One region of the Pseudomonas sp. MYb118 genome, then DNA from elsewhere that is predicted to be linked to it. Evidence: predicted binding sites of a transcription regulator. Region 1 holds the regulator's gene; the other holds the start of a gene.
The links. The regulator sigma-54, encoded in region 1, starts transcription at its own class of promoters, with help from an activator protein. The targets are predictions, from matches to a motif close to ANTGGCATNNANNTTGCTNT.

Region 1 (7,039 bases):
GTTGTTCGTGTTTGCCATCATTGCCCACAACATTCCGGAAGGCATGGCCGTGGGCGTTTCGGCAGGCGGCGGCATGCCCGACGCCGATAGCCTGGCCATGGGCATTGCCTTGCAGGATGTGCCGGAAGGGCTGGTGATTGCGCTGGTCCTGGCGGGCGCGGGCATGTCGAGGATCAAGGCATTCCTGATCGGTGCGGCGTCCGGGTTGGTCGAGCCGGTGTTTGCCCTGTTGTGCGCCTGGCTGGTCAGCCTGGCTGAACTGATCCTGCCGTTGGGCCTGGCGTTGGCTGCCGGGGCGATGCTGTTGGTGGTCACCCATGAAGTCATCCCGGAGTCGCGCCGCCATGGTCACGACAAGCTGGCCAGCCTCGGGCTGCTGATCGGGTTCTGTCTGATGATGGTGATGGATACCGCGTTGGCTTAGCCGGGGAGGGGCGGCAGTGGGGCAAGCCCGCTGCCGCAGGCTGCTGACTTATTCGCCTTCGTCAAAATAGTTGTTGATCAACGCCACCAGCGCATCGAGCGCTTCCTGTTCCTGTTCGCCTTCAGTGCTCAGATGGATTTTGGTGCCCTTGCCGGCGGCGAGCATCATCATGGCCATGATGCTTTTGCCGTCGACCATGGACGCCGGGGTGCGCCCGGCCCTGATCTGGCAAGGAAACTGACCGGCCACGCCGACGAATTTGGCGGAAGCACGGGCATGCAGGCCCAGCTTGTTGATGATTTCGATTTCCAGAGCAGGCATCGCGATGTGAATCCTTTAGGTGAGGTCGCGGTGGCGGACCTGGACATTCTTCAGGGATTTTTGCAGGACCTGACCCAGGCGCTCGGTCAGGTAGACGGAGCGGTGGTGCCCGCCCGTGCAGCCAATGGCAATGGTGACATAGGCGCGGTTGCTGGCGGCGAAGCGGGGCAGCCATTTGAGCAGGTAGGAGGAAATGTCCTGGAACATCTCCTCGACATCCGGCTGGGCGGCCAGGTATTCGGCAACGGGTTGATCGAGGCCGGATTGCTCGCGTAGCTCCGGCTTCCAGTAAGGGTTGGGCAGGCACCGCACGTCGAACACCAGGTCGGCGTCCACCGGCATGCCACGCTTGAACCCGAACGACTCCACCAGGAACGCCGTACCGGGCTCCGGCTGGTTCAGCAGGCGCAGCTTGATGGTGTCGCGCAACTGGTACAGGTTCAGACTGGTGGTGTTGACCTTGAGGTCGGCGAGGTCGGCGATCGGCCCCAGCAGATTGGTCTCGTCGTTGATCGCCTCGGCCAGCGAGCGATTGGCGCTGCTCAGCGGGTGGCGGCGACGGGTTTCCGAAAAACGCTTGAGCAAGGTCTCTTCGTCGGCATCCAGGTACAGGACATCGCACTGGATGTGCCGGCTGCGGACTTCCTCGAGCAGTTCGGGAAAACGGGTCAGGTGGCTTGGCAGGTTGCGCGCGTCGATGGACACGGCCACCAGCGGTTGCGACAGTTCGGTATGGATCAGCGCGCGTTCGGCCAGTTCCGGCAGCAACCCGGCGGGCAGGTTGTCGATGCAGTAGTAACCGTTGTCCTCGAGCACGTCGAGCGCGGTACTTTTACCTGAGCCGGAGCGACCACTGACGATGATCAAGCGCATGATTAGTGCCCGTTTTGCTCGTCCAGGACAACCTGATACAAGGCTTCATTGCTCGCGGCGCTGCGCAGGCGATCACGGACTTCCTTGCGATCGAGCATGCTGGCGATCTGACGGAGCAATTCAAGGTGCGCATCGGTAGCGGCTTCCGGGACCAGCAGGACGAACAGCAGGTCCACCGGAGCGCCGTCGATGGCGTCGAAGTCGATGGGAGCATCCAGGTGCATCAGGGCACTGATGGGCGAGGTGCAACCCTTGAGTCGGCAGTGCGGGATGGCGATACCGTTGCCAAAACCGGTCGAGCCGAGTTTTTCACGGGCGATCAGCGCCTCGAAGACATCTTGCATCTCCAGATCGGGGACTTCCCGGGCGATCAGGTTGGCAATTTGTTCGAGGGCTTTCTTTTTGCTGCCACCCGGCACGTTCACCAGGGAACGGCCGGGGGTCAGGATGCTTTCAAGTCGGATCATGGGTAGGGAGTGTTAACGACCGGTTGCGCCCTGGAGGAGGCTCTGGGTCTTTTCCTTATGCTTTTTGAGTTGTTTATCCAGCTTGTCGGTCAGTGCGTCGATGGCCGCGTACATGTCGGTATGTTCCGCGTTGGCGACCACTTCACCGCCAGGAATATGCAGGGTGGCTTCGATTTTCTGTTTGAGCTTTTCGACGGTCATCGTGACCTGGACATTGGTGATCTTGTCGAAGTGTCGCTCCAGCCGATCGAGTTTTTCGCCGATGTAGGTGCGAAGAGGTTCGGTCACTTCCAGTTGGTGTCCACTGATGTTGACTTGCATACAGCTTCTCCTTCGTTGCCAGTGCATAAAGCGGCAGGCACTGATTACCTGCCACTGGAACGCTGTGGCGTGGCTCTACATCAACCGCTTGCGTTCGCTCGAAGGCGCGATCCCGAGGGATTCGCGGTACTTGGCGACGGTGCGGCGAGCCACCTGAATGCCTTGTGCCTCCAGTAAACCAGCGATCTTGCTGTCACTCAACGGCTTTTTCTGATTTTCCGCGGCAACCAGTTTTTTGATGATCGCGCGGATCGCCGTGGACGAGCATTCGCCGCCTTCGGAGGTGCTGACGTGGCTGGAGAAAAAGTATTTCAGTTCATAAATGCCCCGTGGGGTGTGCATGAACTTCTGGGTGGTCACCCGGGAAATCGTCGATTCGTGCATGCCCACCGCCTCGGCGATGTCGTGCAGGACCAGCGGTTTCATCGCTTCGTCGCCGTACTCCAGAAAACCGCGCTGATGCTCGACGATCTGGGTGGCAACTTTCATCAGGGTTTCGTTGCGGCTCTGCAGGCTCTTGATGAACCAGCGGGCTTCCTGCAACTGATTGCGCATGAAGGTGTTGTCGGCGCTGGTATCGGCGCGGCGGACAAAACCGGCGTACTGGGCGTTGACCCGCAGCCGTGGCACGGACTCCTGGTTGAGCTCCACCAGCCAGCGCTCGTTGTCCTTGCGCACGATCACGTCGGGCACGACGTACTCGGCTTCGGTGGACTCGATCTGCGAGCCCGGACGCGGGTTGAGGCTCTGGACCAGCTCGATGACCTGGCGCAGTTCATCTTCCTTGAGCTTCATGCGGCGCATCAGTTGGCTGTAGTCGCGGCTGCCGAGCAGGTCGATGTAGTCGGTGACCAGGCGCTTGGCCTCGGCCAGCCAGGGCGTCTTGGCGGGCAGCTGGCGCAATTGCAGCAGCAGGCATTCGCCAAGGTTGCGGGCGGCGATGCCAGCCGGTTCGAATTGCTGGATGCGGTGCAGGACGGCTTCGATTTCGTCCAGTTCGATATCCAGTTCCGGATCGAAGGCTTCGAGGATTTCTTCGAGGGTTTCGTCCAGGTAGCCCTGATTGTTGATGCAGTCGATCAGGGTCACGGCGATCAGGCGATCGGTGTCGGACATCGGCGCCAGGTTGAGTTGCCACAGCAGGTGGCTTTGCAGGCTTTCGCCGGCCGATGTGCGGGTGGTGAAGTCCCACTCGTCGTCATCGTTGCTCGGCAGGCTGCTGGCGCTGGTCTGGTAAACGTCTTCCCAGGCGGTGTCGACGGGCAGTTCGTTGGGAATGCGCTCGTTCCAGTCGCCTTCCTCGAGGTTGTCGACCGTCGGTGTGCTTTCCTGGTAGGAGGGTTCCTGAATCTCGCTGTTCGGCTTTTGTTCGACGTTGTCGGCCATCGGGTCGGAGTTGTCGAAGTCGTCGCCTTCCTCCTGGCGTTCGAGCATCGGATTGGACTCCAGGGCCTCCTGGATTTCCTGTTGCAGGTCCAGGGTCGACAATTGGAGCAGGCGGATGGCCTGTTGCAGCTGCGGTGTCATCGTCAGCTGCTGGCCCATTCTCAAGACTAGCGATGGTTTCATGGCAGGGGCTTAACACCTTTTTCCGGCGCACATGCGCCATCCACTACAGGGCGCCGGAGCGCCAAACATAAGCAAATTATATGCCCGAAACAGCAGCGTTTGCCTAGAGCGCTGTAACAATAAAAAAGTCTTGATTTTTCATCGTTACCAGCGCTCGACCGACCTGTCGGATACCTCGACGCTTACAGGCGGAACTCGTGGCCCAGATACACTTCCTTGACCAGATCGTTGGCCAGGATGGTGGCAGAGTCGCCCTCGGCGATCAGTTGGCCATCGTTGACGATATAGGCGGTTTCGCAGATGTCCAGGGTCTCACGGACGTTGTGGTCAGTGATCAGCACGCCAATGCCCTTGGCCTTGAGGTGATGGATGATCTGCTTGATGTCGCCGACGGAAATCGGGTCCACGCCGGCGAAAGGTTCGTCGAGGAGGATGAATTTCGGGCTGGTGGCCAGGGCGCGGGCGATTTCCACGCGGCGGCGTTCACCACCGGACAGGCTCATGCCGAGGTTGTCGCGGATGTGGCTGATGTGGAATTCCTGCAGCAGGCTTTCCAGTTCCTTGCGACGACCGGCCTTGTCGAGTTCCTTGCGGGTCTCGAGGATCGCCATGATGTTGTCGGCGACCGAGAGCTTGCGGAAAATCGAGGCTTCCTGCGGCAGGTAGCCGATACCGGCCTTGGCGCGACCGTGCATCGGCTGGTGGCTGACGTCCAGGTCGTCGATCAGCACGCGGCCCTGATCGGCCTGCACCAGGCCGACGATCATGTAGAAGCAGGTGGTCTTGCCGGCGCCGTTGGGGCCGAGCAGGCCGACGATCTGACCGCTGTCGATGGACAGGCTGACGTCGCGCACGACCTGGCGGCTCTTGTAGCTCTTGGCCAGATGCTGAGCTTTCAGAGTTGCCATTTACGGGGCCTTTTGCTCATCGGTTTTCTTTTTCGGCTGGATCACCATGTCGATACGCGGACGCGATTCGGTCACGTTGGCGCCTGTGGCGCGGCCGGCGGTAGCAAGCTTCTTGTTGGTGTCATAGACGATTTTCTCGCCCTGGGTCACGTTGCCGTCCTTGTCGATCACTTTGGCGCGGTCGATCAGGACGACGCGGTCCTGCTGGGCGTGGTACTGGATGGTGACGCCGTAGCCCTGCACCGGCTTGGTGTCGCCCGCCGTCTGCAGTTGTTCGAAGTAGGCGAGGTTGCCCACCGAGGTCACCACGTCGATGTCGCCGTTCGGAGCACGGGTCATGGTCACCTTGTTGCCGGTCACCTTCATCGAGCCCTGGGTGATGATCACGTCGCCGGTGTAGGTGGCAACGCCATTCTTGTCGTCCAGTTGGGCATCGTCGGCCTGGATACGGATAGGCTGCTGCTGATCGTTCGGCAGAGACCAGGCGCTCACGCTTCCCAGTGCTGCGCTCAGACCGAGCAAAATAGGGAGGGTTTTAACGAGCCTCATACTGTCCTCTTACGTTCGATAGCAGGTGAATCCTGCTGTCCTTCAAATAGGCTTTCATTCCTACGCCAGTCGATACGCCACCAGCGCCGTCGATTCTAACGGGTTGCTGGGTCTGCGCATATTGCTCCTGCGGGAACACCGTCATGCGAGTGGAGGTGATCAGGGTGTCGCGGTTCTTTTCGTCGGTGCGCTTGACGCGTACGTTGTCGATCAGCTCGACCTCGGTGCCGCCGGGGTTCACTTCGCCACGGTCACTGGTCACGTGCCAGGGGTAATCGGTGCCACGGTACATGTTCAGGTCGGGCTTGGTGACCAGCGTGATATCGGTGGCCTTGACGTGCTCGGCCTTGTCGGACGTCATCTCGTACTGCACGCGCCCGTCTTCAAGGTATTGCAGGGTGTGCGTGTTGGTCGCGTACCAGTCGATGGGACTGTCTTCGACCTTGGCCACCGGCTTGTCGAGAAAGCGTTCCGGGCTGATGTTCCAGTAGCCGACCGCAGCGAAGATCGCAGCGATGCAACCGAATATCAGCGTATTGCGAATTTTCTTGCTCAGCATAGTTGGCTCACAGGTACGCGGCGTTGGCCGCGTCGAGGCGGTCCTGGGCGCGCAGGATCAGTTCGCAGAATTCGCGAGCGGCACCTTCGCCACCACGGGCCTGGGTCACGCCGTGCGCGTGTTCACGGACAAAGCTGGCGGCATTGGCAACCGCGATGCCCAGGCCGACACGGCGGATCACCGGCAGGTCAGGCAGGTCGTCGCCCAGGTAGGCAACGTTTTCGTAACTCAGCTTGAGCTCGGCGAGCAGTCCGTCGAGCACCACCAGTTTATCTTCGCGCCCCTGGAAAACATGGGGAATGCCGAGGTTTTTCGCCCGACGTTCGACCACCGGGGTCTTGCGGCCACTGATGATGGCTGTCTGCACGCCGGCGGCCATCAGCATCTTGATGCCCTGGCCGTCGAGGGTACTGAATGCCTTGAATTCACTGCCATCCTCAAGGAAGTACAGGCGGCCGTCGGTCAGCACGCCATCGACATCGAAGACGGCCAGTTTGATCTGTTTGCCGCGTTGCAGCAGGTCCGCACTCATTACATTACTCCCGCACGCAGCAAGTCGTGCATGTTCAGGGCGCCGACCGGACGATCGTCACCGTCAACCACGACCAGGGCGCTGATTTTGTTGTCTTCCATGATTTTCAGGGCCTCGGCGGCGAGCATCTCGGCGCGGGCGGTCTTGCCGTGCGCCGTCATCACGGCGTCGATGGTCGTGTGGTGAACGTCGATCGACTTGTCCAGGGAGCGGCGCAGGTCACCGTCGGTGAAGATCCCGGCCAGCTTGCCGTCGGCTTCCAGGATGACGGTCATGCCCAGACCCTTGCGGGTCATTTCCATCAACGCATCCTTGAGCAGCGTGCCGCGCTGGACCTTGGGCAACTCGTCGCCGGCGTGCATGACGTTTTCCACTTTCAGCAGCAGGCGCCGGCCCAGTGCGCCACCCGGATGGGAGAACGCGAAGTCTTCGGCGGTGAAGCCACGGGCCTCGAGCAGGGCAACGGCCAGGGCGTCGCCCATGACCAGCGCGGCGGTGGTCGAGGACGTCGGCGCC
Region 2 (7,039 bases), 610 kb from region 1:
AGGTCATGGAAACGGTTGGCTCGTCAACGGTCAGAGGCTTCATCGCCTCGACAGTGTCCGGATGGCACAGGGTGTCGGAGATGAACAGCTCGTCGAAACCGCTGATGCAGACGATGTCGCCGGCGGCAGCTTCTTCAACGTCGATGCGGTGCAGGCCGTGGTGACCCATCAGCTTCAGGATACGACCGTTGCGCTTCTTGCCGTCGGCGTCGATAGCGACAACCGGAGTGTTCGGTTTGACGCGACCACGAGCGATACGGCCAACACCGATAACGCCCAGGAAGCTGTTGTAGTCCAGTGCCGAGATTTGCATCTGGAAAGGACCGTCACGGTCAACTTTCGGCGCTGGAACGTGGTCGACGACCGCTTGGTACAGCGGGGTCATGTCTTCCGCCATAGCGGTGTGGTCCAGACCGGCAATACCGTTCAGGGCCGAAGCGTAAACAACCTGGAAGTCCAGTTGTTCGTCGGTGGCCCCCAGGTTGTCGAACAGGTCGAAGATCTGGTCCAGAACCCAGTCAGGGCGCGCGCCCGGACGGTCGACCTTGTTGATCACGACGATTGGCTTCAGACCGGCTTCGAAAGCCTTCTTGGTCACGAAACGGGTTTGCGGCATAGGGCCGTCTTGAGCGTCAACCAGCAGCAGAACGGAGTCGACCATCGACATTACGCGCTCTACTTCGCCGCCGAAGTCGGCGTGGCCCGGGGTGTCCACGATGTTGATGTGGTAGCCGTTCCAGTTGATGGCGGTGTTTTTCGCCAGAATGGTAATGCCGCGCTCTTTTTCCTGGTCGTTGGAGTCCATCACGCGCTCGTCGTTGAGCTCGTTGCGCTCCAGGGTGCCGGATTGACGCAGGAGTTTGTCTACCAGGGTGGTTTTACCATGGTCAACGTGGGCGATGATGGCGATGTTGCGTAGATTTTCGATCACTTGTGTATCTCGATCAGAGGATTCGGTGTGCTGACAAGTCTTGGCAGCGATTAACAGTAGCGTCCGTGAAAGCCGTTACAGCTTGACGGTGGCGTCGGGGGGCCGGTGACGCAGGCCACAGGCAAACAGCCCCGGGCACTTAGCTCGGTCGATAAACGCGCACATTGGCATGCCCCTCACTGAGCAGATGGTGGGCATGCAGGCGACTCATCACGCCTTTGTCGCAATACAGCAGGTACTGGCGAGTAGGGTCCAGTTCCTTGAAACGAGCGTTCAGTGCATAAAACGGCATCGTTTGTACCTCGATGCCAGCGAGTTCCAGCGGGTCATCCTCGGCGGCATCCGGGTGGCGGATGTCGATCACGATCTGACCGGCCAGCGCATCGCTGACTTCTTCAATCTGAATGTCCTGGCCCAACTCGTCGATCACTCGGTCGATCGGCACCAGCTTGGCGTTTTCGAGCGCACGCTCGAGCACCGCCATGTCGAATTCTTTCTCTTCGTGCTCGACGCGGTAGCGCTTGGCGGCGGTCTTCGGGTTGACCGAAATGACCCCACAGTACTCCGGCATGTGCCGGGCGAAATCGGCGGTGCCGATTTCATTGGCAGTGTCGATGATGTCCTGCTTGTGACTGGCGATCAGCGGGCGCAGCACCAGCTTGTCGGTCACGCAGTCGATCACGGACAGGTTCGGCAACGTCTGGCTCGACACCTGGGAGATCGCTTCGCCGGTCACCAGCGCGTCGATGTGCAGGCGCTCGGCAATCTGCGAGGAAGCGCGCAACATCATACGCTTCAATACCACGCCCATATGACTGTTATCGACTTTGCCGAGAATTTCGCCCAGCACTTCCTCGAACGGCACACTGACAAATAACACGCGTTGCGAGCTGCCGTACTTCTTCCAGATGAAATGCGCGACTTCCATCACACCCAGTTCGTGGGCACGCCCACCCAGGTTGAAGAAGCAGAAGTGCGCCATCAACCCGCGGCGCATGATCTGGTAGGCCGCCACGGTGGAGTCGAAACCACCGGACATCAGCACCAGCGTCTGCTCCAGGGCACCCAGCGGATAACCACCGATGCCATTGTGCTGGCTGTGGATGACAAACAACCGTTGGTCGCGAACTTCGATACGAACTTCGATTTCCGGCTTTTTCAGGTCGATCCCGGCGGCACCGCACTGACGGCGCAACTGGCTGCCGACGTACTTCTCGATGTCGATCGAGCTGAACGGGTGCTTGCCGGCACGCTTGCAGCGCACCGAGAAGATCTTGCCGGCCAGTGCATCACCGTAGTGCTGCTTGCACTTCTCGACGATGTCGTCGAAATCGCCCAGCGGGTATTCGTCGATCTGCAGGAAATGCGCGATGCCCGGCATGCAGCTCAGGCGCTCGCCCATCTCTTTCAGGGCCTTGGGGTCTTCTACGCGGGTTTCCAGCTCGAGGTTGTCCCACACGCCGTTCACCACCACAGCCGGGTCCAGATCGCGGAGCACGGCACGGATGTTCTTGGCCAGCTGACGGATGAAACGCGTCCGTACCGGGCGGCTCTTGATGGTGATCTCGGGGAAGACTTTTACGATTAGTTTCATGAAAACAGCGCGCGCAGGGCCTGCCGAAAAAGGGGGGCGCGGATTATAGCGGAAATTGCTCAAGGTTTAACCAATTAATGTGCATAAGGTTTTGCGTGCACCAAAACAGGTCATTTATGAATTATGGCGCTACATTGTAGGGCGATAATTTTGCGGTTTTGCGCCTGCAAGCCTTTATAAACGTGATATTGGGGCGAAAAACCCATGCTGGGGCACTGGCATGCAATTTGCTCCCTTGTGAGGCAGGTTGCCTTGGCAGAGTATTCGCGCCGGCATCACAAACATTATGGGCATCCACTACCCGCCCTAAGCCACCCCGGAGGACAGTATGTCGAAGTCGGTTCAACTCATTAAAGATCATGACGTCAAGTGGATTGATCTGCGCTTCACGGACACCCGCGGCACTCAGCACCACGTGACCATGCCGGCTCGCGACGCGCTGGATGACGACTTCTTCGAAGTCGGCAAGATGTTCGACGGTTCCTCCATCGCTGGCTGGAAAGGCATCGAAGCTTCCGACATGATCCTGATGCCGGTAGACGATACCGCCGTCCTGGACCCGTTCACCGAAGAGCCGACCCTGATCCTGGTCTGCGACATCATCGAACCTTCGAGCATGCAGGGCTACGACCGCGACCCACGTGCGATCGCCAAGCGCGCCGAAGAGTACCTGAAGGCCACCGCCATCGGTGACACCGTATTCGCCGGTCCAGAGCCAGAGTTCTTCATCTTCGACCAGGTGAAATTCAAGTCCGACATCTCGGGCTCGATGTTCAAGATCTACTCCGAACAAGGTTCGTGGATGTCCGACCAGGACGTGGAAGGCGGCAACAAGGGCCACCGTCCAGGCGTCAAAGGCGGCTACTTCCCGGTTCCACCGTTCGACCACGACCACGAAATCCGTACCTCCATGTGCAACGCACTGGAAGAAATGGGCCTGACCGTCGAAGTTCACCACCACGAAGTGGCAACTGCCGGCCAGAACGAAATCGGCGTCAAGTTCAACACCCTGGTGAAGAAAGCCGACGAAACCCAAACCCTGAAGTACGTCGTGCACAACGTTGCCGACGCTTACGGCCGCACCGCTACCTTCATGCCTAAGCCGCTGTACGGTGACAACGGTTCGGGTATGCACGTGCACATGTCCATCTGGAAAGATGGCAAGAACACCTTCGCAGGTGAAGGTTATGCCGGCCTGTCCGACACCGCCCTGTACTTCATCGGCGGTATCATCAAGCACGGTAAGGCCCTGAACGGCTTCACCAACCCGGCTACCAACTCCTACAAGCGTCTGGTACCAGGCTTCGAAGCTCCGGTAATGCTGGCCTACTCGGCTCGCAACCGTTCCGCTTCGATCCGTATTCCTTACGTGTCGAGCCCGAAAGCCCGCCGTATCGAAGCACGCTTCCCGGATCCAGCAGCCAACCCGTACCTGGCGTTCGCTGCACTGCTGATGGCTGGCCTGGACGGCATCCAGAACAAGATCCACCCTGGCGATGCTGCTGACAAAAACCTGTACGACCTGCCGCCTGAAGAGGCCAAAGAGATCCCACAAGTTTGCGGCAGCCTGAAAGAAGCCCTGGAAGAGCTGGACAAGGGCCGTGCGTTCCTGACCAAGGGCGGCGTGTTCTCCGACGACTTCATCGACGCTTACATCGCTCTTAAAAGCGAAGAAGAAATCAAGGTCCGTACCTTCGTACACCCGCTGGAATACGACCTGTACTACAGCTGCTGATACCTTGTCGCCTGCGCAAGCGGCGTGACAAAAAGAGAGGCCTCCTTCGGGAGGCCTTTTTTATGCCCGCCATCAAAGCGCCTGTCGGGCTCTCTGTGGGAGCGACGGTGCGACGATTCGACCTGCTCGCGAAAAATGCACAGGCGATGCAAGCCTTCAGGAAGTCCGCGTTATCGTTCATCGCGAGCAGGCTCGCTCCCACAGTTAAGCCTTATGCTGGAGAATTCCCCCAACCCTGACCTATGCTGCAACCCAACGCCTTCATTTCTGGTCGAGTTCATGGGTCGTGGTTTTCTGCTCATCCTGCTGCTGATCGCTCTGCCCGCCGCAGCGCAGATCTACAAGTACACCGACGCTGCCGGCAACACCGCCTACAGCAATCAACCACCGGATGGCGTGCAGGCGCAGCCGGTCGAATTGCCACCACTCAACAGCGTGGAGCGCCAGGCGCCGCCGGCTCCGCCAGCCGAAGCGTCCAGCAGTGAGCGCCCGCGCAGTGCCTACGAGGTGCTGGAGCTGACCAACCTGCCCACCAGCGAAGCCCTGCGCGCCAACAATGGCACCTTCACCGTCACCGTACTGATCAAGCCCAGACTGCAAGGCCCGCATCTGTTGCGCCTGCTGCTGGACGATCAGCCATACGGCCAGCCGAGCAACGTGCCGATCCTGCAACTGGTCAACATTGATCGCGGCACCCACAGCCTGGCGGTGCAGGTGATCGACGGGGAAAACGTCGTCCAGCAGAGCCCCAGCGTGACCTTCACCCTGCAACGGGTGCATAAGCCGTGAGAGTGTGGTTGCTCAGCGCCTGCCTGATCGCGCTGCCCGTATCCGCCGAGGTGTTCACCTACACCGATGCCGAAGGCAATCGGGTGTTTACCGATCAACCGGGGACCAGCAACGCCAAGCGAGTGCCACTGACCAAGAGCAATCGCATGTCTGCCACCCCGACCGCCGCGCCACCGCCGAAAACCGAGAAGAACGCCGCGCCCAAGGCCGTATTCCACTACAACATGCTCAGGGTCCTGATCCCCGAACCCGACGCCACCATCCGCAGCAGCACCGGCGAGCTGATCGTCAGCATCACCAGCGAACCCGGCCTGCAAGCCGGCCATCGCTACCGCCTGCTCCTCGACGGCCAACCCACCGCCGAACCCGGCCCCAGCCCGGTGTTCGCCCTTTCCAACATTGATCGCGGCAGTCATCAACTGTCCATCGAGATTCTCGACGAGCAGGGGCGCACGGTCGAACGCACGGCCAATCAACCCTTCCACATGCAACGCATCTCCCTTGCGCAGAAACGCAAAGTCCAGCCCTGCACGCTGACCGACTACGGCCAGCGACCGGAATGCCCGCTCAAGGACAAACCGGAAGAAGAAAAAAGCACCTTCCTGCCCTTCTTCTGACGCCATCTCGCTTTACGCACTATATTGGTGCAAATGCCTGCACCGCATTCACGTACCAGCCCATTTTGGTTCGAAAACACCCGTAAAAGCTGGCATAACGCCACAACATTGAGCGTCAAACGCCTGTTTCAGGCGCCAAACGCTTCTTTTCGGAGCCTTGGTTTGGTTTTTGCATTTTCCATGCATCAGCGCGGTATCCATGCGCGCGCCCTGCTCCAAAAGAGGTCCAGATGACCATTAGCGACGCACTGCACCGATTGCTACTCGACAACTTGACCACGGCCACCATCCTGCTCGACGACGAACTGCGCCTCGAGTACATGAACCCGGCAGCGGAAATGCTCCTGGCCATCAGCGGCCAGCGCAGCCATGGGCAATTCATCAGCGAGCTGTTCACCGAATCCACCGAAGCGCTGAATTCCCTGCGCCAGGCGGTCGAGCAGGCGCACCCGTTCACCAAGCGCGAAGCGATGCTCACCGCCCTCACCGGCCAGACCCTGACCGTCGACTACGCAGTGACACCGATCCTGGCCAACGGCGCCACCCTGCTGTTGCTGGAAGTCCATCCGCGCGATCGCCTCCTGCGCATCACCAAGGAAGAGGCGCAGCTGTCGAAACAGGAAACCAGCAAGATGCTGGTGCGCGGCCTCGCCCACGAGATCAAGAACCCGCTGGGTGGCATCCGTGGCGCCGCGCAATTGCTGGCCCGCGAGCTGCCCGAAGACAGCCTGCGTGACTACACCAACGTGATCATCGAGGAAGCCGATCGCCTGCGAAACCTGGTCGATCGCATGCTCGGCTCCAACAAGCTGCCGTCACTGGCCATGTGCAACGTTCACGAAGTGCTGGAGCGCGTCAGCCAACTGGTCGAAGCCGAAAGCCAGGGCTGCATCACTCTGGTGCGCGATTACGACCCGAGCATTCCCGACGTGTTGATTGATCGCGAACAGATGATCCAGGCGGTGCTGAACATTGTGCGCAACGCGATGCAGGCCATCAGCAGCCAGAACGAGCTGCGCCTGGGCCGTATCACCCTGCGCACCCGCGCCATGCGCCAGTTCACCATCGGCCACGTGCGCCATCGCCTGGTGACCAAGATCGAGATTATCGACAACGGCCCGGGCATTCCTGCGGAACTCCAGGAAACCATTTTCTTTCCCATGGTCAGCGGTCGTCCGGACGGTACCGGACTCGGCCTGGCCATTACCCAGAACATCATCAGCCAGCACCAGGGCCTGATCGAATGTGACAGCCACCCAGGCCACACCACCTTCTCGATCTTTCTGCCACTGGAACAAGGAGCCACATCGACATGAGCCGTAGTGAAACCGTGTGGATCGTCGATGACGACCGTTCTATCCGCTGGGTCCTGG

Region 2: glnA (type I glutamate--ammonia ligase) is a predicted target of sigma-54. The motif match lies at 2,740-2,759, and genes of this name have one in related genera.

Annotation. Positions count from the first base shown of each region.
Region 1 covers NZ_JBFRXN010000002.1:2,672,938-2,679,976, forward strand. Annotated here, with positions in the region: gene ABVN20_RS17970 (ZIP family metal transporter) at 1-424, shown strand, start outside; gene ABVN20_RS17975 (HPr family phosphocarrier protein) at 473-745, opposite strand; gene rapZ (RNase adapter RapZ) at 761-1,618, opposite strand; gene ptsN (PTS IIA-like nitrogen regulatory protein PtsN) at 1,621-2,085, opposite strand; gene raiA (ribosome-associated translation inhibitor RaiA) at 2,098-2,406, opposite strand; gene ABVN20_RS17995 (RNA polymerase factor sigma-54) at 2,482-3,975, opposite strand; gene lptB (LPS export ABC transporter ATP-binding protein) at 4,158-4,883, opposite strand; gene lptA (lipopolysaccharide transport periplasmic protein LptA) at 4,884-5,432, opposite strand; gene lptC (LPS export ABC transporter periplasmic protein LptC) at 5,419-5,991, opposite strand; gene ABVN20_RS18015 (KdsC family phosphatase) at 5,999-6,523, opposite strand; gene ABVN20_RS18020 (KpsF/GutQ family sugar-phosphate isomerase) at 6,523-7,039, opposite strand, start outside.
Region 2 covers NZ_JBFRXN010000002.1:2,066,352-2,073,390, reverse strand. Annotated here, with positions in the region: gene typA (translational GTPase TypA) at 1-931, opposite strand, end outside; gene thiI (tRNA uracil 4-sulfurtransferase ThiI) at 1,071-2,525, opposite strand; gene glnA (type I glutamate--ammonia ligase) at 2,854-4,260, shown strand; gene ABVN20_RS15465 (DUF4124 domain-containing protein) at 4,540-5,049, shown strand; gene ABVN20_RS15460 (DUF4124 domain-containing protein) at 5,046-5,666, shown strand; gene glnL (nitrogen regulation protein NR(II)) at 5,897-6,982, shown strand; gene ntrC (nitrogen regulation protein NR(I)) at 6,979-7,039, shown strand, end outside.